One region of the Lysinibacillus sp. FSL W7-1291 genome, then DNA from elsewhere that is predicted to be linked to it. Evidence: riboswitches for the same ligand, from Rfam matches in the RefSeq annotation. Region 1 holds a riboswitch; each other region holds the start of a gene.
What was found. A riboswitch is a leader RNA that binds a small molecule or an ion and turns the genes downstream of it on or off. The one in region 1 is predicted to bind thiamine pyrophosphate.
Positions count from the first base shown of each region.

Region 2: another riboswitch for thiamine pyrophosphate. It lies ahead of NST76_RS11535 (ABC transporter substrate-binding protein); the one in region 1 lies ahead of thiM (hydroxyethylthiazole kinase).
Region 3: another riboswitch for thiamine pyrophosphate. It lies ahead of thiC (phosphomethylpyrimidine synthase ThiC); the one in region 1 lies ahead of thiM (hydroxyethylthiazole kinase).
Region 4: another riboswitch for thiamine pyrophosphate. It lies ahead of thiT (energy-coupled thiamine transporter ThiT); the one in region 1 lies ahead of thiM (hydroxyethylthiazole kinase).

Region 1 covers NZ_CP151994.1:3,354,695-3,360,854, reverse strand. The annotation lists gene NST76_RS16215 (cysteine desulfurase family protein) at 1-299, shown strand, start outside; gene thiI (tRNA uracil 4-sulfurtransferase ThiI) at 299-1,510, shown strand; gene NST76_RS16205 (alpha/beta-type small acid-soluble spore protein) at 1,655-1,870, shown strand; gene thiE (thiamine phosphate synthase) at 1,941-2,582, opposite strand; gene thiD (bifunctional hydroxymethylpyrimidine kinase/phosphomethylpyrimidine kinase) at 2,572-3,396, opposite strand; gene thiM (hydroxyethylthiazole kinase) at 3,384-4,151, opposite strand; TPP riboswitch at 4,244-4,341, opposite strand; gene NST76_RS16185 (acyl--CoA ligase) at 4,532-6,133, shown strand.
Region 2 covers NZ_CP151994.1:2,366,148-2,372,307, forward strand. The annotation lists gene NST76_RS11525 (ABC transporter permease) at 1-119, opposite strand, end outside; gene NST76_RS11530 (thiamine-binding protein) at 119-409, opposite strand; gene NST76_RS11535 (ABC transporter substrate-binding protein) at 411-1,406, opposite strand; TPP riboswitch at 1,560-1,670, opposite strand; gene parC (DNA topoisomerase IV subunit A) at 1,790-4,228, opposite strand; gene parE (DNA topoisomerase IV subunit B) at 4,225-6,160, opposite strand, start outside.
Region 3 covers NZ_CP151994.1:244,672-250,831, forward strand. The annotation lists gene NST76_RS01135 (methyl-accepting chemotaxis protein) at 203-2,305, shown strand; gene NST76_RS01140 (AEC family transporter) at 2,417-3,346, shown strand; TPP riboswitch at 3,425-3,539, shown strand; gene thiC (phosphomethylpyrimidine synthase ThiC) at 3,685-5,463, shown strand; gene NST76_RS01150 (catalase) at 6,124-6,160, opposite strand, start outside.
Region 4 covers NZ_CP151994.1:3,873,568-3,879,727, reverse strand. The annotation lists gene NST76_RS18890 (SMC family ATPase) at 1-2,531, shown strand, start outside; gene NST76_RS18885 (hypothetical protein) at 2,573-2,695, opposite strand; gene NST76_RS18880 (DUF4870 domain-containing protein) at 2,751-3,074, opposite strand; TPP riboswitch at 3,202-3,309, shown strand; gene thiT (energy-coupled thiamine transporter ThiT) at 3,446-4,006, shown strand; gene map (type I methionyl aminopeptidase) at 4,168-4,923, shown strand; gene NST76_RS18865 (hypothetical protein) at 4,957-5,670, opposite strand; gene NST76_RS18860 (polyphosphate kinase) at 5,869-6,160, shown strand, end outside.

The DNA of each region.
Region 1 (6,160 bases):
ATATTTTATCGACTCCACAAGGAGCTGCACATATTTTATCGTTCAGTGTTCGTGATTTAAAAGGGGAAGTCATTATTAATGCTATGCAAAAACGTGGCATCATTGTGTCAACATCAAGTGCTTGTTCATCGAAGCAAACGAAAACAAGCCATGTTGTCGAGGCTCTGCACCTCGATGAGCATTATAAAAAAGGTGTAATTCGTATGAGCTTTGGTGCGCATAACACAGCACAAGATATAGAAAAGTTTAAACAAGTACTAGCAGAAGTCATGCTGGAACTCAAAGGAGAAATTAAGTAATGATTTGGAAAGAAATTTTAATTCGATATGGTGAGCTTTCTACAAAAGGTCGCAACAAAATGGATTTTATCCGTCGCTTACGTGAAAATATTCGTCATGCTTTTGCCGATCTAGGACAGCTGCATATTCGTACAGAGCGTGATCGTATGTTTATTGCTATAGAAAACGAAACACAAATGCAGGCACTTGTAACAGGCTTACCTAAAATTTTTGGTATTCAATCTTTTAGCCCTGTGGCTGCATGTGAAAAAGATATAGAAAGTATGAAGAAACTTGCCATCACTATAATGGAGACATTTAAAGATGAGCAGCATACATTTAAAGTAGAAGTGAAACGTACCGATAAAACATTTCCTTTAGAATCTCATGCCATCCAACGTGAGATTGGTTGCTATGTTTTACCGCAATTTCAAAATTTATCAGTCAAAGTGAAGCAGCCTGATATTGAACTACGTGTAGAAGTTCGTCATGATGCAACATATATGATGGCACAAGTTATTCCTGGCGCAGGTGGAATGCCTGTAGGGTCTAATGGAAAATCTTTATTAATGTTATCTGGTGGTATTGATAGCCCTGTTGCAGGTTATTTAATGATGAAGCGAGGCGTGCGATTAGAAGCGATTCACTTCTTTAGTCCACCATATACAAGCGAAAATTCATTAGAAAAAGTAAAGGTACTTGCCAATGAACTAACGAAATTTGGTGCTAGTATTCGTTTACATGTCATTCCATTTACTGAAATACAAGTTCTTATTAAAGAGAAAGTGCCTTCTAATGTATCGATGACAACAACACGCCGTATGATGTTGAAAGTAGCTGATCAGGTGCGTGAGGAAATTGGGGCACTTGCCATTGTAACAGGTGAAAGTCTTGGGCAGGTAGCGAGTCAAACGCTTGAAAGTTTAACAGCGATTAATGCTGTAACGAATACACCTATTTTGCGTCCGTTAATTTCATCAGATAAACTCGAAATCATTGATATTGCAGAAAAAATCGGCACATACGAAACATCTATTCAGCCATTTGAAGATTGCTGTACGATTTTTACACCTACAAGTCCAAAAACAAAGCCGAAGCTTGAAAAGGTCGAGCATTATGAAAGCTTCTCTGATTTTGATGAGCTAATCGAGCGAGCAGTAAAAAATCGAGAGGTCTATATTTTCCCTAAGAAAGAAGAGCAACAACAAGATAAGTTTGCAGAACTATTATAAGGATTCAAAGCCGTCTCAAAGTCCATTTTGAGACGGCTTTTTTATATTACTGGCTAGATGCCATTAGAGGTACAATTTACCTTTAAAATTTTCGTATTAAAAATCGAATATCGCACATTCTATATTCACAAGGAGGTGAGACACATGACTTCAAACAACAACCGCAGTTCAAACAAGCTTGCAGTACCTGGTGTACAACAAGCACTAGATCAAATGAAATACGAAATTGCACAAGAATTTGGTGTTCAATTAGGAGCTGAAGCTTCAGCTCGTGCTAACGGTTCCGTTGGTGGTGAAATCACTAAACGTCTTGTACAAATGGCAGAATCTCAATTAAAAGGTATGCCAAACAACCAATAAATGCTGACTAAGCATTTATAAACTTAAAACCAGTGACCGTAAAAGGCACTGGTTTTAGTTTGTTTATAGATCATTTTTTTATGCGAGATAATGACGTAAATGTAGATACAGTGTGTGCAATGTCTTGACTTTCACAGATAGCAGAAATAACGGCAACACCATCAGCACCTGCTTGAAAAACAGAATGTGCATTTGTACAAGTAATCCCACCAATCGCTACAATCGGTAATTCAGGATAAAGATGATAAGCTTGCTGTAAAAAATTTGTACCGCATGGTGGTTGTGCATCACTTTTAGATGTTGTTGCAAAGATTGGACCAATTCCTACATAATCAGCATGATGGTCTATAGCTGTTTGTAATTCTTCCTGTGAATGTACAGAAACACCAAGTATCATGTTCCCGATTTTTTTACGTGCTATTTCAACATCTAAATCATCTTGTCCAATATGAACGCCATCGGCACCAATTCGCAAAGCGAGCTCTATATCATCGTTAACGATAAACGGTACATTATACTGCTGACAAAGTTTTTGACATTGGCGTGCAAATTGTTCATAGGCTAATCCAGTTAAGGCAAGAGACCCTTTCTCGCGAAATTGAAACATCGTAATGCCAGCTTGCAATGCCTTTTCGAGGAGATGGATGGGATTTTGTTGAAAAACATTGCCTGTCCCCATAATAAAATAAAGCTGTAAATCCTCACGTTTCATGAATAATTACCTCACAGGCTTCCTTATGCTGTTGATAAGCGAAATGATTTGTAGGTCCGTGCCCGTTGCCGATGGCTAAATCATGCATAATCGCTAATTGAATAAATTTTTTAGCTTCGATAATAGCCTCTTCCATCGCTAAACCTCGTCCAAGAAAAGCAGTGAGTGCTGCTGAAAATGTACAGCCAGTACCATGTGTATTTTTGGTTTGGATTCGTGGAGACTGCATCGAAAAAGATTGTCCATTTTTGAAAAATACATAATCAATGGCATAAAGTGGTTCTGCTAAATGCCCACCCTTTACAATGACGCATTGTACACCTAGCTGTAAAAAGCTTTGAGCCACTTGTTTCATATCCTCAAAATGGCGAATGGTTCTCCCCGTGAGAGCCTCTGCTTCGGGTATATTTGGCGTAACAATCGTAGCTAGTGGTAGTAAAGATGAGCGTAACGCCTCAATAGCTTCTTGCTGTAATAAGCTTTCTCCACCTTTTGCAATCATCACGGGATCCACAATTAGTGGTATGTTTAATTCACCGATCATGCGTGCGATGGCTTGGATAATACCAGAGGAATAAAGCATGCCTGTTTTCATTGCAGCAATCGGAAAATCTTCGACTAACGCTTGAAATTGTTTTTCCACAAACGAAATGTCAATGGGGAAAACACCTGTCACGCCTGTTGTATTTTGTGCAGTTAAAGCTGTAATAACGGAAGTGCCGAACACCTCTAATTCCTGAAATGTTTTTAAATCAGCCTGTATACCAGCACCGCCACCACTATCTGATCCAGCAATCGTCGTTACAATATGCATGATGCTTCACCATCCTTTGATAAACGATGTATAGCATTAAGCAAAGCTATTTGAAAATCACCGATATCTGCAGTGAATGCAGAAGCTAGTACTGCTGCCTTTTTATAGTAAGTGAGTGTTTCTGCTAATTGGTTGTATGGCTTGTTACCTGCGACATAGGCAGCACCACAAAGCGCACTAAGTAAACAGCCAGTACCAGTGACCTCTGTCATTTGTGGGTGGCCACCAGCTATCCACTGGCTATGCTCACCATTTGTTATAAGATCACGTTCACCTGTTACAATAACGATACAATTATATCGTTGTGCCACTAGTAATGCTTCCGTCTCCAGTGACATGGAGCCATGACCACTATCTACACCTTTCTGTTGCCAATCTACATTGGCTATAGCCGCAAGCTCACCGATATTACAGCGAATTACGGCAAATTGTATGTTTTCAAGTAAGTATTGAACGGTTTCCTTGCGATAAGTTGTAGCCCCTGCCCCAACTGGATCTAATATAACTGGAATGCCAAGTGCATTAGCTTTTTTTCCTGCTAACAGCATGGCGTTTTTGGTGCGAGTATTGAGTGTCCCGATATTAATTAATAATGCTTGTGCCATTGCTACCATTTCCTCAACCTCTTGGCTATCGTCAGCCATAACGGGCGAAGCACCTAATGCTAATAAACCATTTGCTTGGAAATTTGCCACCACATAGTTTGTGATGCAATGAATAAGTGGTTGCTGTTGACGAATTGTTTGAAATATCATTTTAATTTTAGTCCTCCTTTGTGGATGGACGTAAGCATGCAAAAAGGCTCTTTTTATGTGAAAATACACGAAAAAGAGCCTTTCATCTGAAAAAATCGATGTCTGTTGCTCCCTACGTCAGTATTAACTAACAGGTTCAAAGGGTCAGGTTTTACCTTCTCAACTCTTTCGAGTCCCCCTGCAATTTTGCTTTTAGTTGACCAAAATGTACCATACTTTTCATTTGTGTTCAATAGCTAGTTTTCCTATCGACAAAACGTGACTGATGCCATATAGCTAGGTATGATAGTTGTCATGACTTTACCTAAATTAAGCGCAAACCATTGAAAATACTGAAAAAGGAGTTTTATAATGTGTCATAGCAAAAGGGGGCATCTGCCATGAAAAGACAAGATTTAGTTGCACCAGAATGGTATAACATAACAGAGGAAATTGAAAAATATGCTCAGGATGCAACGAAAAATGCTTTAATTATTTATGAAGAAAATCAAGCTGTACAATTTATTACATATGCACATTTGATGGAAAAAGCGAATCAAGCAGCACATGTTTTCACCTTACAAGGTTTAACGAAGGGTGATGTGATTTTAGTGATGGTACCACGCTCAGTGGAAGCATATATTGTTTATATTGCAGCATTAAAAGCAGGTTTAACCATCATTCCAAGCTCAGAAATGTTAAGAACAAAAGATATTGAGTATCGCATTCATCACGCCAATGCTAAAGGGGTTGTTGCCTATGAGCCCTATATTGAACAATTTGATGAAGTTGGAAATTTACAGGGCATACAGCAATTTGTCATAGGGAAAGCACATGAGCCTTGGCAGCCTTTACTAGAAAAAATGCACCATCAACCTACAACTTACATAAATCCGACCCCGACAAAAAGTACTGATAATGCATTTTTAGCCTATACAAGCGGCACAACAGGTAACCCAAAGGCAGCGGTACATACACACAGCTGGGGCTATGCTCATTTACGAACAACAGCACCACATTGGTTAGGTGTACAAGAAAATGATATTGTTTGGGCAACAGCAGCACCTGGATGGCAAAAATGGATATGGAGTCCCTTTCTCGCTACATTAGGCAGTGGTGCTACTGCATTTGTTTACAAAGGTAAATTTGATGCTGCTTCCTATTTGGCAATGCTTGAAAAATTCAAAATCAATGTATTATGCTGTACACCAACTGAATATCGTTTTATGGCATCACTTGAAAATTTACACGCATATGATTTACATGCAATTCGCCAAGCTGTATCAGCAGGTGAACCGTTAAATAGTGAGGTTATCAACGTATTTTCAGAAACATTCCATTTACAAGTGCGAGATGGCTATGGTCAAACGGAAAATACATTACTTGTTGGTACAATGGTAGGGATGGAGGCGCGAGTTGGCTCAATGGGAAAACCTACTCCTGGCAACACCGTTAATATTATTAACGATTTCGGCAATCCTGTTGCAGTGGGAGAGGTGGGTGATATTGCTGTTCATCGTGAAACACCAGCTCTCTTTAAAAAATATTTAAATGATCCTGAACGTACAAATTTACAATTCCGTGGTGATTGGTATATAACAGGAGATCGTGCCTACAAAGATGAAGATGGCTACTTTTGGTTTGAGGGTCGAGGAGATGATGTCATTATCTCCTCGGGTTATACAATTGGTCCCTTTGAAGTAGAGGATGCTTTGATGAAGCATCCAACTGTGAAAGAAGCTGCTGTCATTGCCAGTCCAGATAAAGTTCGAGGAAATATTGTAAAGGCATTTATTGTTCTTCGTAATGGTGAAATTGGTGATGAAACACTTATTCAAACACTTCAAAGTCATGTGAAATCATTGACTGCCCCATATAAATATCCACGTGCTATTGAATTTGTCGAAGAGCTACCCAAAACATCCTCTGGAAAAATTCGACGAGTTGAATTACGACAGCAAGAAACAAAGCAATGCCATTCATCATCATTTCCTAGGAAATAATGTCGAAAATCAAAGTTCATGCAAAGG
Region 2 (6,160 bases), 990 kb from region 1:
CTACTTGGTGCAGGTAATAACCAATGAGGAACTTCAGCCACATGCACAATGAGCTCCCACACGAATAAGAGGAAGGCGATAAAAATAATCGTCCTTCCCTTTTGCAAAGCTTGTTTCATTACTGGTATTTCTCCGTTAATGTATCCATAGTTATACCAGTTGGCTGATATAATATTTTCACTTGTGTAATGACATTGATAGCACCAAGCTCAATCATCTTGTCATTCATTTTTTCAATGATTTGCAGCAACATTGACAGCTCACCTTCCATCGTCGTTTCCAACGGATGTACCTCATATTTCACACCAGCAGCATCTATCACAGCAATCGCCGCATCGACATACGGTATAACATCCTCAAATTTCTCTGTTTTTGGAATGATTTGAACACTGATTAATGAATTCGCCATCTTATTTGGCCTCCTTTTTAGGTAAGAAATCATTTGTAAAGGCTTGTTTCGCATTAAATTCGCCCTCTAACACGTTGTTGCTAGACATCCATTTTGCATAGTTTTCCCATACAGAAAGCTTTTGCTCTCCCCATTGCTTGGCATCATCCTGATATTTATCGGCTAGCCATTCCTGACTTTTATGCACTAACGCTTGATCTAAATCGGGAGCCGCTTCTATTAAAATATCAGCCGCCTCACTTGGATGTGCTATGGCGTATTCATAGCCCTTCGATGCAGCCGCCACAAACGCTTGAACTAGGTCAGGATTGTCCTGGATCATTTTTTCATTTGTAGCTAGAACAGGTGTATAATAGTCCAGCTGATCACTATAATCTGTTAAGTACAGCATATTAATCTTTTCACCCCGTAGCTCAGCTTCAATACCTGTCCACGCGTAATAAATCCAAGCAAAATCAATATCCTTTTGCATCATCGTGAAAAAATCTAAATCTCCTGCATTGACGATATCTAGTTTATGAATGTCTGCCTTTTCTGTTTGCATCAATGATTGTAGGACAGCTTGCTCTAGTGGAGCCCCCCAACCGCCATAGGTTTTACCTTCGAAATCCTTTGGTGATGTAATACCTTTTGATGCAATAGAAGCAAAGCCAGATGTATTATGTTGAATAATAGCAGCAATGGAGACAAGAGGCACATCTTGCACACGAGCCTGTGTAATCCCTTCCTGATAGCTCACACCAAACTCTGCCTTTCCAGAAGCAACAAGCTGATCGGCTCCTGCCTCCCCAGGCATAATAATGTCAACATCTAAGCCCTGCTCCTCAAAATAACCGAGTTTTTTTGCGACATACAGCCCTGTATGATTCGTATTTGGTGTCCAATCTAAGACCACTGATACTTTTTTCAGCTGATCAGTAGCCTGCTTGTCCTCCTTGTCACTACAGCCCACTAACGTTAAAAGTGCAGCCACTAGAATAAATAACCATTTTTTCATGCGAAGTCCTCCCAGTTGATAATGTGAAAGTGTTCATGGTTGAATGTTGTCACCAGAAAGAAAGCGTATGCGTTTGGCAAGATATTGCTTGAAAACATAAAAAAACGCCTAGGATTCCTCCCAGACGTATTGCAATCAATCTTCAAAACTTTGCTTTTTTGAATAGATGTTCCCTACGCTGGTACGAGCCAAATCAGGTTCAAAGGGTCAGCGTCTATCGGACACAATCTCAGCTAGCAACTACTAGCCCCCCTACATTCTTGTGCTATGAACTTTTCGTTGATTATTATACCCATAGTTACGCTAAAATGACAAGATGCTATTTTTGACTAACGACTGCTCTCGTAAAAAAACCCAGCACTCCTAAGAGACTGGGCTTATCATTAGCTTAGTTTCTGTTCTTTTTTAGCCGTTAAAACATGGGAAATAGCCCCATCTGTTGCAATATCCACTTTAAACGAACCGTTGGAATGGCGATCAGCACGCGTCAATGTTTGGACATCAATGAGCTCTTGTACACCTTTTTCCGTTTCAATCACTATTTGCTCCTCATTCGTTGCTTGAATAACTGCCACAATACGGTGAGGATTTGCTTTTAATTCTGTTAATACTTTTAGACCACGTTTTGCACGACTTGCCACTTCAACTTCTGCAACATTCATTTTCTTCACGGCTCCACGCTGTGTGACGATTACCACATATTGTGTAGCATCAGGCTGTAGCACATTGACACCGACTAAGGCTTCTCCATCCTTTAGCGTGATGCCTTTGACACCGCCTGTTTTCACCCCTGTAACTGGTAATTCTTCCAGTGGGAAACGAATCGCATAGGCTGTATCCGTTGTTAACATCAGTTCCACATCATCTGTCACAAACGATGCAAAGATCATCGCATCGCCCGCTTTAACATTCATTGTTTTTATTGGCTTCGAATAACGCGTCACCGCATAATCTGCCAGTGGGGAGCGTTTAATTTGACCATCTTTTGTAGCTGTTAAAATATACGTATTTGGCTGTTCGAATGTTTCAAAGCCATACACTGCAATAATAGACTCATCTTCCCCTGTTGGCACAATACTTGAAATATGCTGTCCAAGATCCTTCCAGCGAATATCAGGTAGCTCATGAACAGGCTGGTAAATATAATTGCCTCGATTTGTGAACAGTAACAGATGATGCTGTGTATTTAAGGTTGCTTCATACAATAAGTAATCCGAATCCTTCATCGCAAAATCCTGACCATTGGAAGCGGCATGTGAACGTGTGGATGTACGTTTAATATAGCCATCCTTTGTCACCGTCACCACAACCTCTTCACTTGGCACAAGGACATCTAGCGTAATTTTAATTTCTTCTATTTCCTGCTCAATTTTCGAGCGACGTGGCTCTGTGAAGCGTTTCTTAATCTCTAGTAACTCTTGTTTAATGACACGTACAAGCTTGGCTTCACTTTGTAAAATTCCTTCTAGCTTCGCAATCAACTTATTTAACTCGTCTTGTTCTTGACGAAGCTCTGTAATGTCTGTATTCGTTAAACGATATAATTGTAAGCTAACGATCGCCTCGGCTTGTACCTCTGTAAAATCAAACTTCGCTTGTAAATTAAGCTTCGCATCCTTCTTATCGTTAGAAGAACGGATTGTCGCAATCACTTCATCTAAAATGGAGAGTGCTTTAATTAACCCTTCTACAATATGAGAACGATCCTTTGCCTTTTGTAAATCATAAATCGAACGGTTCGTCACCACTTCTTTTTGATGCGCAATATAGGCATCTAGCAATAATGGCAATGTCATCATCGTTGGACGACGATTATGAATAGCAATCATATTAAAATTATAAGCTACCTGTAAATCTGTTGTTTTAAATAGGTATTGTAAGATTCCTTTTCCCGGAACATCTTTTTTCAGCTCAATTACAACACGTAAGCCTGTACGGTCTGATTCATCTCGGATTTCCGCAATACCCTCTAAACGTTTATCTACACGTTGCTCATCAATTTTTTTCACAAGATTCGCTTTATTCACATCATATGGTAATTCCGTGATGACAATTTGCTCTTTGCCACCCTTGATCGGTTCTACTACGGCTTGCGCACGGACAATGATTTTACCTCGACCTGTTTCATAAGCCTTTTTGATGCCATCTACCCCTTGGATAATCCCACCTGTCGGGAAATCCGGCCCTTTAATCACAGTCATCAACTCATCTACTGTCACGTTCGGCTTGTCTAAGCGCATTAACACAGCATCTAGCACTTCATCTAGCGCATGCGGGGGAATATCTGTTGCATAGCCAGCCGAAATCCCTGTAGAGCCATTGACTAGTAAGTTTGGAAAACGTGCAGGTAAAACAGTCGGCTCCATATCTTGATCATCAAAGTTTGGTACAAACTCGACCGTTTTCTTGCCAATATCTCGTAGCATTTCACCAGCAATAGCAGACAGTCTCGCCTCTGTATAACGCATCGCAGCTGGAGGATCACCATCAACCGAACCATTGTTACCATGCATCTCAATAAGCATATGACGTGCCTTCCAGTCCTGACTCATACGTACCATTGCTTCATAAACAGAGCTATCACCGTGCGGATGGTAATTACCGATTACGTTCCCGACAGTTTTTGCGGATTTTCGAAACGGTTTATCCTGTGTATTGCCTTCTGTAAACATTGCATATAAAATACGACGCTGTACTGGTTTAAGACCGTCACGTGCATCAGGCAACGCGCGGTCTTGAATAATATATTTACTATAGCGACCAAAACGATCACCCATCACTTCTTCTAGCGGTAAATCTTGAAACTTTTCTGTACTACTCATGCTTGGTCCTCCTCTTGTTGGATGAATTCATTTTCTAAAATATTTGAATCATCCTCCATACCGAAGTCAACATTGGCTTCGATCCATTTACGACGCGGTTCTACTTTATCACCCATTAACGTCGTGACACGTCTCTCTGCACGTGCACCATCCTCGATTGTGACACGAATTAATGTCCGTGTCTCAGGGTTCATTGTCGTATCCCATAGCTGGTCAGCATTCATCTCACCAAGACCTTTATAGCGCTGCAATATGTAACCCTTTCCAACTTTCTGGATGGCCTTTTGTAAATCGTTTTCTGTCCAAGCATATTCAATCACTTCTTTTTTACCAGTACCTTTTGATACCTTATAAAGTGGTGGTAAAGCGATATAGACTTTGCCTCCTTCAATGAGTGGACGCATATAACGATAGAAGAACGTTAAGAGCAAGACTTGAATATGTGCCCCGTCCGTATCCGCATCCGTCATAATCACTACTTTATCGTAGGCTGAATCCTCCACAGCAAAATCCGTGCCAACACCTGCTCCAATCGCATGGATAATCGTTGATATTTCTTCGTTTTTCATAATGTCCTGTAGCTTGGCTTTTTCTGTGTTGATGACCTTACCGCGCAAAGGCAAAATCGCTTGGAATGTACGATCACGACCTTGTTTGGCAGAACCACCTGCAGAATCACCCTCAACTAAATACAACTCATTCTTGGCCGCATTGCGAGACTGAGCTGGTGTTAATTTGCCTGATAGAATCGTACTACCTTTTTTGCTTTTCTTGCCATTCCGAGCGTCCTCACGCGCTTTACGAGCCGCTTCTCTTACTTGCTGCGCACGGATTGCTTTACGTACAAGAGAAGCCGATAACTCTGCATTTTCCTCTAGCACATACAAAATTTGCTCAGACACTACGCTATCTACGGCAGAGCGAGCCTCACTTGTACCAAGCTTGCCCTTGGTTTGTCCTTCAAATTGTAATAAATGCTCTGGAATACGAACAGACACGATTGCTGCTAAACCCTCACGAATATCTGTCCCTTCAAGGTTTTTATCCTTGTCCTTTAGCAAGCCGATTTTTCTTGCATATTCATTAAATACACGCGTCAATGCCGCTTTTGCACCCGTTTCATGTGTGCCGCCATCACGAGTACGTACATTATTAACGAACGACAAAATCGTTTCTGAATAACCATCGTTATATTGGAAAGCGAATTCTACTTCAATATCATCTTGTATGCCTTCTACATATTTCACAGGATGAAGAACATCCTTTTCTTCATTCAAATACGCAACGAAAGCTTCAATGCCATTCTCATAAAAGAATACATCTTGTTTGCCTTCCTCGCGCTCATCGATTAATTCAATTTTTAAGCCCTTTAATAAAAAGGCTGATTCACGTAAACGTTCTGCTAACGTATCATAATTGAATTTTGTGACAGAAAAAATCGTTTCGTCTGGTAGGAAATGAACAAGTGTACCTGTTTGCTTCGTTTGCCCAATTTCTTCAAGTGTTGTGACAGGATGTCCACCATGCTCAAAGCGCTGACGATACTTTTTACCATCACGATGGATCGTCACCTCTAAAAATGTTGATAGTGCATTAACTACAGAGGAACCTACACCATGCAAGCCACCACTTGTTTTATAACCACCTTGTCCAAATTTACCACCTGCGTGTAGCACCGTAAAAATAATTTCAGGGGTAGGTTTACCCATTTTATGCATACCTGTTGGCATCCCACGGCCAAAGTCGCGCACACTCATACTTTGATCCTTATGAATTGTGACAATAATATGAGATCCAAAGCCGGCCAGTGCTTCATCCACCGCATTATCTACGATTTCATACACAAGGTGATGAAGTCCACGGCCATCCGTTGAACCGATATACATGCCAGGTCGTTTGCGTACCGCTTCTAATCCTTCTAATACTTGTATA
Region 3 (6,160 bases), 1.5 Mb from region 1:
ATTTTGTTATGAAAGGCTCTGTCATAGACAGAGCTTTTTGTTTTTAATAGTTCATAAGACCCTTATTAAAAAATGTATATTGGTTGTAGATTTGTCCATATTTCTCTCTATAACTCTGTAAAATTCTACTTTATTCGCTAAATATTTTATTGTGATACAACCTTTCATCCTTTATCATTATTATAAAAGTGGGGTGTTAGTTATGAAAAAATCTAAAGGTATTGCATTAAAACTATCTTCCCTAATTATAGGATTATTTCTAGTTTTATTTTTATCCTATACAGTGACAACGGGAATTATTATAAAAAATCAAAGTGTGGAAGACTCAGAATATGCAACTGTGCAGGCTGCTGAATCTTCGGCTGCTATTATGAGTGAGCGTTTCAAGAAAGCAAATACGGCATTGCAAACAACAAAGCAAATCATTGAAAGCATGCAGAAGAATAATGCTTTATCTTCCAAGGGTGTCTTAGACATTATGGAAAATAATCTAGCTAACAATGATGATTTACTTGGTGTTGGAGCAATCTTTGAGCAGGGTTCTATTATGTTAGATGCAAATGCAGAGGCTACTTTAGTCGATTCCAAAAAACGTTTTGGACCATACCTAAGCAAAGATGATAATAAGATCAGCACCACTTTAATTGAAGGGGTCGATGATAAAAGTGTTTCTGAATGGTACTGGGTGCCAAAAGAAGACGGACGCGCAGTTTTAACGGAGCCGTATGATTACAATGTAAATGGAAAGAACGTATTAATGACAACCATTTCAGTGCCGTTAGTCAATGCTTCTGGATCGTTTTTTGGTGTATTGACGGCGGATGTATCGATAGATTTTTTAAATGGATTAACAGAATCTGTTGCACCAGAGGGTGGTTATGCGGGCATTATTACGAATAAGGGTGTACTGACAGCCAACAGTTTTGGTGAAGAGCTAGATGGGCGCAATATGCAAGAGGACCCAGCTTGGACAAGTATTAGTAAGACCATGGAAAATGATGAGCTTACAAGTATGTACGTTGATTCTAACCAGTTTAAGGAAAAGGCATTTAATGTATTTGCCCCAATGATTTTAGAGGATATTGACGAGACGTGGACTGTTCAAATTGTATTGCCTGAATCAAAAATTCTAGAGACATACAACCACGTCTTTGTATTTACAATTATTTCTTCTATTATTATGGTTGTTTTGATGACAGTTGCAAGTGTGCTATTCATTTACAAACAGTTAAAGCCACTCCAATTTTTGCGTGCATCCATTGAAACAGCTGCAGAAGGGGATTTAACACAAAGAGTAGAGGAGAAATATATTAAGTCTGATGAGATTGGTGCAGTTGCACTGGCTTATAATAATATGCTGGATAAAACCAATAGTGCAATACAAACAGTGCTAAATTCTACGACATTATTGAACCAATCTTCTAATCAAGTGCATGAGGTCTTTAATGAAATAGTAGCTTCAAGTCAAGAGGTTTCAGTAGCAATCAATGAAATTGCACAAGGTGCATCGAAGCAATCAGAGGATACTGAAGAAACCAATTATCGAATGATGGATCTATCTGATCAGATTGATGCCATTACGTCACTATCCAATGAGATGGATGAGCTATCTCATAAAACAAGTGCAACGACAGAAAAGGGATTGCATGAGGTTAATAGTTTACGTGAACATAATATAGAAACAAATGAGATGAATGGGCGTATTCAACAGCAAATGGAATCATTAGCTTCTAACATTGCCAATATTAATCAAATCATCGCTTCTATTCAAAGCATTACAGAGCAAACGAATCTGTTAGCTTTAAATGCAAGTATTGAGGCAGCTCGTGCTGGCGAACATGGAAAAGGGTTTGCGGTAGTAGCAGAGGAAGTAAGAAAGCTAGCAGAGCAATCTAAAAATGAAACAGAAATTATTAAGAGTACGGTAGAAAGTATTCTCGAAAATTCCCAACAGACAGTAGCTGTTATTGCTTCGAATGCAGATTTAATGCATTCTCAAAATGAGTCCGTACAAAGCACACAAATGGCCTTTAAAGATAGCAGTGACTTGTCACGTTCAATTGCAGCTTCCATTAGTGAACTAATGAGTAAGTTATCTAGTATGTTAGAGCATAAAAATCAAGCAATTATGGCTATTCAAAGTATATCTGCTATTTCAGAGGAAACAGCTGCCTCTGCTGAACAAGTAAGTGCTTCTGCAATGGATCAACAAGGAGAGTTACTAAAAGTAGCAGAGTCTATTCAAAATATGAATGATATATCAAATGAACTGCAAGAAGTCGTAAATCGATTTAAGCTAGCGTAAAGAAAAAGGCTGCCTAAAATATATAGGCAGTCTTTCTTAATGGTGAAGGGAAGAGACATTGACCTGTTAGCCATTCAGCACTACTATAATGAAGGGAAGGGGGTCATCAATATGATGTATCTCGGAATGATTTTCTTTCAAATTGTTGCACCTATTTTAGTGTTGCTTGTACTTGGCGCTATACTACAAAAGAAATTTCGTTTTAACTTAAAAGCATTGTCTCAGCTTATTACATATTGCTTTATGCCAGCCGCTGTTTTTGTGAATTTATATGAAACACGTGTAGAGCTGTCTGTTCTGGGAGAAGTCGGGTTATTTATTGTGCTTTTTATTGGGAGTCAAATGATACTCAGTCATTTTTTAGCGAAAGGGCTTGGTTTGGCCAAAACGGAGGCAGCCGTCTTTAAAAATAGTGTTGTGCTCATTAACTCTGGAAATTATGGTATTCCAGTGGCCCAAATGATTTTTGTAACACAACCTATTGGTGTAGCCATTCAGGTCATGCTCGTTATATTTCAAAATATGACAACTTATACATATGGTTTGTACAATTTAATTTCCTCTACGAAATCGGGTATGACAATCATCAAAGATTTCTTTAAAATGCCCATTATTCATGCGCTAATTATTGGTGTCGCTATGAACTATTTTAATATTGGTATACCGCAGTTTATCAAAATACCTGTAGAGCATGTCGCAGATGGATTTATTGCTGTAGCCTTAATTACATTAGGCGCACAATTATCACAGCTTGAAATCAAATCTATGTTTAATAAAACTGTTTTTGTTAGCTGTTTTACAAGATTAGTTATCGGACCAGCTGTAGCATTGGTCATTATTTATGTATTGGGGTTAGATGGAGTTGTCGCACAATCTCTGTTTATAGCCAGTGCCTTCCCAACATCTCGCAATAGCTCTAGTCTAGCATTAGAATACGATGTGGAATCAGCTACAGCTGCGCAAACTGTTTTATTTTCAACCATTGTGAGCTGTCTAACAGTAACGATCGTGATTTATCTTGCGGAAGTATTATTTACTTAGTTGGATGAAAATTTTAAAATATTGAATGGAAAACTTCCATCTCTTAGAAATATCTGCTACACTAGCATCAAACTAAATAGTATTAACTAGGGGAGTCTGATGAGTCAGGCTGAGAGGGAAACGCTTAGAAGTTTCTTGACCCTTTGGACCTGATCTGGCTCATACCAGCGTGGGAAAGTTAAGAAGCTATTGCATCGTATGTCGTGTGCAATTACTAGACCTTTACATTCATGGCCGGATCCAAAAAAATATTTTGGATTCGGCCTTTCTTTATTTGTTGGAGTGAGCTAGATTTTCGGTCCTTGTATCAAATTACATTTAAGGGAGAGAAGTAGCTCATGTCAGTAGTTAGTGAAAAGAACATTACGATTATGTCTAGCTTTGAAGGAAGCAAAAAAGTGTATGTGGAAGGATCACGTCCAGATATTTTAGTACCTATGCGTGAAATCGCATTAAGCCCAACGACTGGTAGCTTTGGGGATGAAAAAAATGCCCCTATTCGAGTATATGATACGAGTGGTCCATACACAGATCCGAATTATCACATTGATATTACAAAGGGTCTGCCTACTTTGCGACGTGCATGGATAGAAGAAAGAGGAGATGTTGAGGAATATGAGGGGCGTACGATTAAACCTGAGGATAACGGTTTTCGTCGTGTTGATGATCCGCGCATTAAAGAAAATGTTTTCCCTGAATTGGAGCGGAAGCCTTTACGTGCAAAAAGGGGTAAAAATGTAACACAGCTTCACTATGCACGAAATGGAATGATAACGCCGGAAATGGAGTTTGTGGCGATACGTGAAAACATGGATCCTGAATTTGTTCGTTCAGAAATTGCAGCAGGTCGGGCTATTATGCCTTCTAATATTAATCACCCTGAGGCAGAGCCGATGATTATTGGTCGTAACTTCCATGTGAAAATCAATGCAAACATTGGAAATTCCGCGGTGTCGTCGTCAATAGCAGAAGAAGTTGAGAAAATGACATGGGCTACACGCTGGGGTGCCGATAATATTATGGATCTCTCGACTGGTAAACATATTCATACAACGAGAGAATGGATTATTCGAAATGCTGCAGTGCCAGTGGGAACGGTGCCCATTTATCAGGCTTTAGAAAAAGTAAATGGCATAGCCGAGGATTTAACGTGGGAAGTTTATCGTGATACGCTCATTGAGCAAGCAGAGCAGGGGGTTGATTATTTCACGATACATGCGGGTGTTCTTTTACGCTATGTACCTCTTACAGCAAATCGTGTAACAGGCATTGTGTCACGTGGTGGTTCAATTATGGCACAGTGGTGTTTATTTCATCATCAAGAGAATTTCCTTTATACACATTTTGAGGAAATCTGTGAAATTATGAAGACATATGATGTTGCTTTTTCTTTAGGAGATGGCTTACGCCCAGGTTCCATTGCAGATGCCAATGATGAGGCCCAATTTGCAGAGCTTGAAACGCTGGGTGAATTAACACAAATCGCTTGGAAGCATGATGTTCAGGTGATGGTAGAGGGGCCAGGTCATGTACCGATGCATTTGATAAAGGAGAATATGGACAAGCAATTAGAAGTTTGTAAGGAAGCGCCTTTCTATACATTGGGCCCATTAACAACAGATATTGCGCCAGGATATGACCATATTACCTCAGCTATTGGTGCAGCGATGATTGGCTGGTTTGGTACAGCGATGCTCTGCTATGTGACACCGAAGGAGCATCTTGGCTTACCTAATCGTGAGGATGTTCGAGTAGGAGTTATTACTTATAAGATTGCTGCCCATGCAGCTGATTTAGCGAAAGGACACCCAGGTGCACAACAACGGGATGATGCATTGTCAAAAGCACGCTTTGAATTCCGCTGGCGTGATCAATTCAATCTATCATTAGATCCAGAACGTGCGGTTGAATATCATGACGAAACGCTTCCAGCAGAGGGGGCGAAAACAGCGCACTTTTGCTCAATGTGTGGCCCTAAATTCTGTAGTATGAGAATCTCACAGGATATTCGTAATTATGCTAAAGAAAAAGATTTAAATACGACTGAAGCTATTCATCAAGGTATGCAGGAAAAGGCAGAGGAGTTTAAAAAAGCGGGGAGTCAGATTTATCAATAATGAAGGAAGGCTTATATCAAAGTATAGACATAAGCCTTTCATGTTGTTGAAAAAAGATGATGTCAACGGCAGAAAAAGCAAATTTGCAAGGTGAGAGGTTGATTTCCGTTCCGCCAGCGCCCTTTCCAGGGGGCGTCCGATGAGCCACTTCACTCACTTACGCTCGCTCCACTCCAATCAACCATTCTGCAAAGTGTCTTTACTTTTTTTCATAGTAGTATAGCGATCAAATAGCCCATTATCTGTATTCTTAGAGGGGATAGGCTCTTATTTTCAATATGGAGAAGTGATGAATGACAATCATCCTCCATAAAATAAGTAGCAAAAACCTTCACTTTATTTGAAAACCTTTGCTAAAAAGGTACCATTTTTGTGGGTTGGAGTGGAAGACTACTTGACTCCTGTGGGATAGCGAGACAGGCGAGCCCCTGCACGGAGCGGTAGCGGAGGAAGCGGCTCGGCGCTCGCCCACAGGAAAGCAAGTAGCCTGCAACGGAAATCCATTTCTCCCTTTCAATTGACTGTTTTGTTTTTCAACACTAAGGAAGGCTTATGTCAAAGTATAGACATAAGCCTTTTCTAATCATAAAAAAGCTCCATGTGAATGACAGATTCACATGGAGTAAAAGTTGAATTTGGATATCAATAATAAGTGGACTATTAAACGTTAGTTGGTTGTTTTACATATGGGTTTGTA
Region 4 (6,160 bases), 520 kb from region 1:
GCTTTGGTGTCATGACGAAAAAGCTTGATGCTAAACGAAAAGAGGCAGAGAGTGATCTACAACGTGCCAAACAATTAAAAGAACATTTACTTGGTCAAATTGACGGTGTCTTACCACAACGTTCATCAGCGTTATTCACATTAATTGCTGACAAAACGGAAAATTTACATCAACTAAAGCAGGCACTTGATGAGGAGATTATTTACTATACAAAATGTATTGAGGATGAACAGCTACAATATGAAGAAGCTTATAGCCTTCATCAAAAAGAACAAGAATATTATCGATTAGCTAAAACACTGAATGAGCAATTTGATGAGCAAGCGAATCGACAGCAGCGACTACAAATGCTGTTACAAGAGCAGGACGCATATAGCGCGAAGGAGCAGGAGATTGTTTTAGCAGAACAAGCAGAGCGACTTGTGCTACTTGAACAACAATGCATTGATTTACGTGCTGAACTTAATGTAAAGGAACAAGCTTTTCAGCAAGCACAAGTTAAGCATCAGCAAACAGAAGAGCAACTGCAGCGAGCCCAAGAAAAATATAGGGTAGAAGAGGCGAAAGAGCCTGAGCGTCAACAAATTTTGCAGCAGGAATTGCAATTATTAGCGTCATTGCCTAAATGCGAGGCCTATGAAAACAACGTGCAGCAGCTGCAAATAGCTGAGCAGTATGTTGAAACAGCAAAAATGGCGGTGGCTGATAACCTGACGTTATTGGAAAAAGAACAAGAGCAATTGCAGCAATTTTCTCAAACGATGGAAGGCTATGAAAAACAGGTTGAGCCATATGAAAGCTACTTAGAACAGTTACCGAAACTACGTGAACAGGTAGCTTTAGTCAAACAAGCTGAGAAATATAAAAGTGCCGTAGAGTTAGCACAGCAGGACGTAGCTGCCTCAGACATTCACTATCAAGAAAGTAAAAAGGCCCTTCTATTATTGCAGCAACGGTGGCTGACAAGTCAGGCTAGTATTTTAGCGGAACAGCTAAAGGAAGGGGAGCCTTGCCCTGTTTGTGGCAGTATGACTCACGAGAAAACACATAAAGAGCAACTGGAAGTTATTGAACTTGCTCAAGTGGAAACGTTAAGAGTGAAGGCTTCTTCAGACGAGCGTATGTATCTAGAGAAGGCAGCACTTTTGTCATCTACGCAACAGCTTCTTCAAGATACATATCAGCAGCTAGAAGCACAGCATATTAAACAAGAAGACCAAGCACAGCTCATCGCTACTTTACACAAGACGGAGCAAGAGATTGCGAGCTTAAAAGTTGTCCATCATCAACTAGCAGATATGCGATTAAAGCTAAAGCATCAACGTGATAGAATAGAGCAGCTTAGAAATAAACAGATGGAATTAGAGCAATATTTAGCTGAGCACATGAAAGAATGGACAAGATTACAAGCGGTTGTAGAAGAACAGCTCAAGCAGATGCCAGCCAATTTACCAACATTACAGCAATTAAAGCAACAACTTACGGATGTTAGTAAACAGAAAATGGATTTGCAAAAAACATGGCAAGAGAGTCAAGAAAATTTGCATGTCGTAAAAGAAGCGACAAGTAATGCAAAACTAACTGTAGAAATCGCCAAACAATCTTTTGAGGAATTGCAGCTCAAAATGAATGAAAAGCGGCAGCAATTTTCAGCAAGCATGCAGGAAATCGGCTTTGACAGCTATGAGGAATACGCAGCTGCCAAACGGAGTGCGAGCCAATTGGAGGCACTTCGCAAAGTATGCAGTGACTATGCTTTACAGGTACATACCCTGAAAATCCAAATAACTGAAGGGGCTATGTATCTTCAAGGGAAAGAGAAGCAAGATTTAGTGATGATGGAAGCAAAAGTAGAACAACTTCGTACAGCGTATGAGGAAGCATTTAAACGTTTGCAACAGATGAATGGTTTTGCACAAGCATGCCAGGGCTTTATAAAAAAAGTGGAAGAAACAGCGAGAGAGCTTCAGTTACTTGAACAAGAAGCTGGTCGAGTAAAGGAACTCTATGGATTATTAAACGGACAAAATTCGAAAAAGCTGTCCTTTGAGCGATACATTCAAATTAATTACTTAGACCAAATTACCGATGCCGCTAATATTCGTCTTTATCACTTATCAAATGGTCAATTTGAGCTTAGACGTTCTGATAGACTAGAAAAGCATGCGAAGCAAAGTGGGCTTGGGCTTGATGTATATGATGCCTATACGGATCAATTACGTGATGTGAAAACATTATCCGGTGGCGAAAAATTTAATGCTTCCTTAAGTCTTGCTTTAGGAATGGCAGATGTCATTCAAAGCTTCCAAGGGAATATTCATATTGAAACCATGTTTATTGATGAGGGCTTTGGCTCGCTTGATGAGGAATCTTTGAATAAAGCAATTGATACATTAATTGCTTTACAGGATTCTGGTCGTATGATTGGCGTGATTTCTCATGTGCCTGAATTAAAATCAGCGATGCCAGCGGTCTTACATGTAGAAAAAACATTGAATGGACATAGTCAAACCCACTTTGAAGTGAAATAAATAAAAGGCGTATTTCCAAAACAAGGGAATACGCCTGCTGTTTATTTTTTTCGAGGGGTGGCTGTAGGTGTTGTCCCTTTTTTTGCAGCCATTACTTTTTTCACGATAGGAATAACAATAGGTGCTAATTTTACGGCGGTTTTCACAACATTTGATACTTTCATTCAAAAACAGCTCCTTTTACAATTACTACTACCTGTTTCGCTTAAAAATGAAACATTAACGAATAACACGAACAGCTTGAATAATATTCCATATTACAATTCCTAGTGAGACGATGGCATAAATGGCAAACGAAACGAACCAAATAATCAACATCGTATTATTGCCGGACGTTGGATCCAAATTAAATGTAGAAAAAACAAAGACAATAAAGAACAGAATGCCGAAAACAAAAGGAATTAAATGAGAGATAAGTGCACGAATTGAATGTCTTTTTACGTCACTATCTTTCGTAATAATGTACACAATTAATGGGACGATAAAAGGGGCGAAGAAAATACTTAAATAACTAAAGGCAGATAAAATTTTTTGGTTCTCCATAGTTGTACCTCCTTTTGTAATATTTACGCATGAAAAACAGCAAAGTTTCAAAAAAATAATATATGGAAGAGGTTGTAATCCTTCTATCCTTTGCGTACAATGAGAATGTTCAAATAAATTCAGATGTAACGACCACAAGGGGAGCTGATGATGTCAGCTGAGACTGGGCACGTAATGCCTTGACTCTTTGAACCTGTAAGTTAACGCTTGCGTAGGGATGTGGATAGAAACCGACACTAGTACGATGTGAGGCTCTGTCCTGGCATCGTTTTTTCATTCTTGAGGGAATAAAAAGGTGTCAGAAAGAGACATATCAGCGCATTTCTATTCCTGCTCTTGTATCCTACATCGGAACAAAGGAGAGAATATATATGGACAAAAAAAGACTATTAATGCTTGTGGAGATTGCGATATTTGCAGCAATCGGTCTTGTGCTTGATCAGGTTTCCTTTAAAGTATGGGCACAAGGTGGCTCTGTTAGTCTAGTCATGGTACCTATTATGTTAATAGCATTTCGCTGGGGCTTAGTAGCAGGGCTAACAACTGGATTACTCGTGGGTGTAATGCAAACCATGTTTGGTGCTACGATTGTGCACTGGCTACAAGGATTCCTTGATTATGGTGTTGCTTTCACAGTTGTAGGATTAGCGGCGGTTGTGCGTGGACCCGTGTTGGCGGCTGCCAAAAATGCCAACAAAACAAAAATGGCACTTTACATTATATTAGGTACGGTACTTGCGGGCTTTTTACGATATGCAGCCCACACGATGGCTGGCGCTGTATTTTTTGCAGAATATGCTGGCGATCAAAATGCATGGATCTATTCCATCATCTATAATGGTACATATATGCTACCAGCAACTATTTTAACGGCAATTGTAGGCGTTCTTTTATTCACAGCTGCTCCACAATTAATGCAAAGAAAAGCATAAAACATGCCCCTCACATTTGTGAAGGGGCTTTTTTGTCGCAAATAACTCTTTGCGCACTTCGCAAAGTAAGGAAGCATACAATATTTAAAGCGTTTATCGTTATACGCATAACAAGTTATGTTATATTAAAGTATAGATATTAGATGAAAGGGACGTTATACATGATTGTAAAAACGCAAGAAGAGATTGAAGCTTTTAAAAAAATAGGACGCATTTGTGCTGAAATTCGTGAAGCGATGAAAGCTGCCACAAAACCAGGTGTTACAACATTGGAGCTAGATGAAATTGCTGGCCGTATGTTTGCAGAGGCTGGCGCGATATCTGGTCCAAAGGGAGAATATGATTTCCCTGGGTATACATGTATTAGTGTCAATGAAGAAGTGGCGCATGGTATCCCCGGAAAACGTGTTATTCAAGAAGGGGATATTGTAAATATCGATGTTTCTGGTTCATTAAATGGCTACTTTGCTGACACTGGTATTTCATTTGTGGTTGGTGATGGCTATGAGGACAAAGAAAAGCTATGTCGCGTTGCCAAAAGCGCCTTTGATCGAGCAATGACAAAGGTAAAGGCTGGGTCTAAATTAAATCAAATTGGTAAGGCAGTTGAACGTGAGGCGAATGCTAATGGCTTAACTGTTATTATGAATTTAACTGGTCATGGTTTAGGTCAATCTTTACATGATGAGCCGAATCACATTTTAAATTACTATGATGCATGGGATTCTACAATTATGAAAGAAGGTATGGTGCTTGCGGTTGAGCCGTTTATCTCAGCGAAGGCAGAGCATATTGTAGAAGCTGGTGATGGTTGGACATTCATTACACCTGATAAATCACTTGTAGCTCAAATTGAACATTCAGTCATTGTAACAAAAGATAAACCGATTATCCTAACATCATTAGACGAAGAATAGAATGCAATGAAATGAAAAATCCTGCTTACCAATTTATTTTTGGTAGGCAGGATTTTTTTTAATAAATAAAATACCAACAAAGAGAACACCACATAAAAAGAAGGCGGCGGTAGTGACAAGTAGCTCATCAAAACCATTATGTAAGGCGATTCCTATATAAGCCCAAATAAAAACACTAGGAAACAAAATATCAAAGTGATGGAAACGGATATGTAGCGCAAGTGCTCCACCTAATGTCAGCAAAATTACTGCCCAAAGAGGCGTACTAAGACCAAAGCCGTTCCAACCATAAGCCGTTAACGTAAAACTGATATTCGTAATAAAAATAAATGTCATCCATGCAAAATAAATGGAGAAAGGAATACGACCCGACATTGCTTTGTCATGAAGAGGGTACGTATTATACAACATAAATAAATACAAGACTAAGAGTAATGTAATGCCAAGTGAAACAATAAATAACTCATGATGCCATACGTATATCATCAATGCTTGCAATATATTTATGCAGCTAAAAAGCGCAGACTGTTTCATAGTTGTCTTTTTGATATTCATAACTAACCAATAACCGAGTAAAAAATAAATAAGAATCCAAATTACATGACTTACACTAACTGGTGCAAATACTACAGAAAAGCGATTAGCGATTTCTAGCATAGATTGACCGTTGATATTCACGAAAAAGGATGAAAAGGTTAGGATGAGTGAGACAAGATAAGAAATTGTCATCAAGATAAACCGAGGCATGTTTTCCTCTCCCTTCGTGTTAGATTTTATAGGGAAAAGACAAATAAGTATAGTGCTGTCACTATTTTTATTATAACGGAAACTTTCAACAATGTATCGTGTTGTTTTGCTCGTAATATCTACAATTTACCATCTCAATAGGCATCCATATATTTCTTTAGTACAATAAGAATATCCAACCAAAAGGAGTGAAGTTTCATGGCACAAAATTTGAAAAACCTAGACCTATCCATTGAACTAGATAAAAAGATGTATAAAAAGAAATTAAAAGTACTCCAATATGAAATGTTAAATGCACAGCAGTTTTTACTAAAAAACAAAATAGGTTTAATCTTAGTATTTGAAGGAATGGATGCTGCTGGTAAAGGTGGCGCGATCAAACGATTGATTGAACGTGTAGATCCGCGCGGTTATGTGGTACACCCTATCTCAGCTCCACAGCCACATGAATTACGCTATAACTATTTACAAAGATTCTGGAGAAAATTAC